One region of the Pseudoalteromonas sp. AOP7-A1-14 genome, then DNA from elsewhere that is predicted to be linked to it. Evidence: predicted binding sites of a transcription regulator. Region 1 holds the regulator's gene; the other holds the start of a gene.
What was found. The regulator MetJ, encoded in region 1, represses methionine synthesis genes. The targets are predictions, from matches to a motif close to TAGACGTCTAGACGTCTA.
Positions count from the first base shown of each region.

Region 2: the regulator MetJ is predicted to act here: its motif matches at 1,380-1,397, upstream of metK (methionine adenosyltransferase).

Region 1 is NZ_JBQSVO010000022.1:17,285-19,705, reverse strand. It holds gene ACT3RM_RS05760 (malic enzyme-like NAD(P)-binding protein) at 1-1,005, shown strand, start outside; gene metJ (met regulon transcriptional regulator MetJ) at 1,068-1,388, opposite strand; gene metB (cystathionine gamma-synthase) at 1,622-2,421, shown strand, end outside.
Region 2 is NZ_JBQSVO010000003.1:9,501-11,921, reverse strand. It holds gene ACT3RM_RS00940 (START domain-containing protein) at 1-9, shown strand, start outside; gene metK (methionine adenosyltransferase) at 127-1,278, opposite strand; gene tkt (transketolase) at 1,578-2,421, shown strand, end outside.

The DNA.
Region 1 (2,421 bases):
AATTTAGGTCCGCTTGCTTCAAAACCTGTTATGGAAGGTAAAGCACTATTATTCAAGCGTTTTGCAGGTTTGGATTCAATTGATATTGAAGTAAAGCACCGCACAACAGAAGACTTTATCAATACTGTGGCTAATATCGCCGATACCTTTGGAGGTATCAATTTAGAAGATATTAAAGCTCCCGAGTGTTTTGAAATCGAAAAAGCCTTAATTGAGCGTTGTAGCATTCCAGTGTTTCATGATGACCAACACGGCACCGCGATTGTCACTGCTGCTGGTATGATCAACGCACTTGAAGTACAAGGTAAAGATATCGAAGATGCTATTATCGTATGTTTAGGTGCAGGCGCTGCCGCAGTTGCCTGTATGGAGCTATTAATTAAATGTGGTGCCCTGCGTGAACATATTTATATGCTTGATCGTAAAGGTGTTATTCACACACGCCGCGATGACCTGAACGAGTATAAGCAATTATTTGCTAACAATACGGATAAGCGCACCTTACAGGATGTTATTGAAGACGCTGATGTGTTTGTTGGTGTGTCGGGTCCTAACTTATTATCTGCTGAAGATTTAAAACTAATGGCAGACAGACCCGTGGTATTTGCTTGTTCGAACCCAGATCCAGAAATTTCTCCGGTGGTGGCTCACAATGCGCGTAATGATTTAATTATGGCAACAGGGCGTTCTGATTATCCAAACCAAGTAAACAATGTTTTATGTTTCCCGTTTATCTTTAGAGGCGCATTAGATGTACGCGCAACTGTGATTAATGACGAGATGAAAATTGCCGCCGTGGATGCTATTCGTAGTATTGCTAAAGAACCAGTACCTGCAGAGGTGATAAAGGCTTCTGGCGTTGATAGTTTAGAGTTTGGTGCAACTTATATTATCCCTAAGCCAATGGATCCGCGTTTATTGCCACGCATCGCTAAAGCGGTTGCGCAAGCAGCGATAGATTCGGGTGTAGCGCAAATAGATATGCCAGACAACTACATGGCGTAAAGTTAATATTAAAAAACCTCAGTAATTTACGTCGCTGAGGTTTTTTTATGCTTATTATAGAGCTACTCTTCGCTTAAGATGGGCACTTCTAGTCCCATTTCTTGCATTATTTTCTTCACTTCTTCAGGCACTTTTTCAGCGTTATCTTTACGTAAGTCTTCATCATTTGGTAAAGGTTGGCCGGTAAAAGCATGCAAGAATGCCTCACACAGTAGTTCGCTATTAGTTGCATGTCGTAAGTTATTAATTTGGCGGCGAGTACGCTCGTCAGTTAAAACTTTTAATACATTTAGCGGGATCGAAACGGTGATCTTTTTAACTTGCTCTGATTTTTTCCCGTGTTCTGCGTATGGGTGAATATATTCACCATTCCATTTAGCCATAAGATGTATCGTTGCCTCAGGTTATTAATTGTTTGCATAGCCTTTGCTACGCAAAGATGCCGAAATTCTATCTTGTTAAACAAGATAGTCAAATACTTGTTGTTTAGCCATCTAGGAGGTTAAAAGTTTTTACTGCTGTATATTCGTCTAATAACGCTATAAATGCTTTGACTTCTTATATTTGATCACCTAACCTTTTAGACGTCTAAACATCCAATTATATAGGTGACGATATGAGTCAAAAAAACAAAGCAACCATTACAGTGCGTAGTGGCATTGATGCCGATAAACACCATGGCGCAGTTGTACCGCCGCTTTATTTATCGACCACCTACTCATTTGCTGACTTTGACACTAAGCGTGCTTATGATTATGGTCGCAGCGGTAACCCAAATCGTGACATCTTAGCTGAAACCCTAGCCGAGCTTGAAGGCGGTGCTAAAGGCATTATTACTGCAACCGGTATGTCAGCGGTCCATTTAGCTACGCAACTGCTTAACAGCGACGATACACTGGTAATACCGCATGACTGTTACGGTGGCAGCTACCGATTATTTACTTCACTTGCTAAGCGAGGCTTGTTGAAGCTTGAGGTTTTGGATTTAACCAAAGCTGAAAATCACCAAAAAATTCTTGAAATAAAACCAAAACTAATTTGGATTGAAACCCCCAGTAACCCAATTTTACGCTTAACCGATATAAAAGCGATTACCACAATTGCAAAGCAGTGTGGCGCATTAGTGGGCGCAGACAATACCTTTTTATCGCCAGCTTTACAAAATCCTATTGAGTTTGGAGTTGATATTATAGTGCATTCAACCACTAAATATATTAATGGTCATTCTGACGTTGTGGGCGGTGCTGTGATTGCAGCTACTCAAGAGTTAGGTGATGAGCTTGCTTGGTGGGCAAACAATATAGGTATTACTGGCGCACCATTTGATAGCTATCTAACGCTACGCGGCCTGCGTACGCTTAATGTACGTTTAAAGCAACACCAAGAAAATGCTTTCACGATTGCCGAGTATCTCGA
Region 2 (2,421 bases), on a different contig from region 1:
AGCGGGTGAGTTGGTTAAGCCGAGTTAGCTAAGTAAAGTTTTAGCATAACCTATTTTAATATCGGTCAGAAAAATACAAAAAAAGCGCCAAATGGCGCTTTTTTTGTATTTGCATAAAGGCTGGAATTAAAGGCCAGCTGCTGCACGAAGTGCGTCGGCTTTATCGGTGCGCTCCCAAGGGAATTCTTCACGACCAAAGTGACCATAAGCGGCTGTTGGTAGGTAAATTGGACGTTCAAGATCAAGCATTTGAATTAGGCCATATGGACGCAGGTCAAAGTGTTCACGAATAAGCTCGATTAAACGGCTTTCTTCTAACTTGCTGGTACCAAACGTTTCAACGCTGATTGAGGTAGGCTCTGCAACACCGATTGCGTAAGACACTTGTAGTTCACACTTATCAGCAAGGCCAGCAGCTACTACGTTTTTAGCAACGTAACGTGCAGCATATGCCGCTGAGCGGTCAACTTTTGATGGATCTTTACCAGAGAAAGCACCGCCACCGTGACGCGCCATGCCGCCGTAGGTATCAACAATGATTTTACGACCCGTTAAACCACAGTCACCCATAGGGCCGCCGATAACAAAACGACCTGTTGGGTTAATAAAGAACTTAGTTTCGCTGGTGATAAGCTCAGCTGGAAGTACTGGCTTGATGATAGTTTCCATCACTGCTTCTACTAAATCATTTTGTGAAATGTCTTCACTATGTTGAGTAGAAAGCACTACCGCATCAATACTTACTGGTTTGCCATTTTCGTATGCAAAAGTAACTTGTGATTTTGCATCTGGGCGTAACCAGTTGAGCTCTCCACTTTTACGTACTTGCGCTTGGCGCTGGACTAAGCGGTGTGAATAAGTCACTGGTGCAGGCATTAGCACTTCAGTTTCGTTACATGCGTAACCAAACATTAAGCCTTGGTCACCAGCGCCTTGCTCTTCGGGGCTTGTACGGTCAACACCTTGGTTGATGTCAGGAGACTGCTTACCAATAGTATTTAAAATTGCACACGAATCAGCATCAAAACCCATATCAGAATGAGTGTAACCAATTTCACGTATCGTTTTACGGGTGATTTCTTCAATATCAACCCAAGCACTCGTGGTGACTTCACCACCGACCATAACCATACCGGTTTTTACGTAAGTTTCGCACGCAACACGGGCATGAGAATCTTGCTCTAAAATGGCATCAAGTACCGCGTCAGAGATTTGATCTGCAATTTTATCCGGATGACCTTCAGAAACTGATTCAGAAGTAAATAAATGTTTTGCCATTGTATTTCTGCTCACAAATATTGCGCTTCACAAACGTCGGTAAGAGCGCTAAAAAATTAAGGGACGTATTTTATCTAAAACAAATATATTTGCATAGTATTTTTACGCCTAGACGTCTATTTAAATGCTAATTAACCTTACTAATAACTTTTTGTTCTTAAAAAATTTTCATAATGGCCAATTAAATAGGGTTTTTAATTGCACACAGCCCCCACAATAAGTAAGAATGGGTGTTCAATCCCAGTTGTTTGGGTAACATACAACAACCAGCGCAAACACAGTTAAAGGTAGGAGAATTCATGCCGTCTCGCAAAGAACTTGCAAACGCTATTCGCGTCTTATCAATGGACGCAGTTCAAAAGGCCAAATCTGGTCACCCTGGGGCCCCTATGGGCATGGCTGATATCGCAGAAGTATTATGGCGCGATTATCTAAACCACAATCCAACCAATCCAGAGTGGGTAGACAGAGATCGATTTATACTTTCAAACGGCCACGGTTCAATGCTTATCTATTCTCTACTGCATTTAAGTGGTTATGATTTACCAATTGACGAAATCAAAAACTTCCGTCAAATGCATTCTAAAACTCCGGGTCATCCAGAATATGGTTATGCGCCGGGTATTGAGACCACTACGGGGCCATTAGGTCAAGGGATCACAAACGCCGTCGGTATGGCCATTGCTGAAAAAGCACTTGCTGCACAGTTTAACCGTGAAGGCCACGATATTGTTGATCACCACACTTATACTTTTTTAGGTGATGGCTGTCTAATGGAAGGTATTTCTCACGAAGCGTGTTCACTTGCTGGCACTTTAGGGCTTGGCAAGTTAGTGGCATTTTGGGATGACAACGGTATTTCTATTGATGGTGAAGTTGAAGGTTGGTTTAACGACGACACACCAGCACGTTTTAAATCATATGGCTGGCATGTAATCAGTGGCGTCGATGGACACGATTCAGACGCTATTCGCGCAGCCATTGAAGAAGCGCGTAGCATCACCGACAAACCAACCTTAATTTGCTGTAAAACAGTGATTGGATATGGCTCACCAAATAAATCAGGTAGCCATGACAGCCATGGTGCGCCATTAGGTGAAGATGAAATTATAGCTTCTCGTGAATTTCTTGGTTGGACGGGGG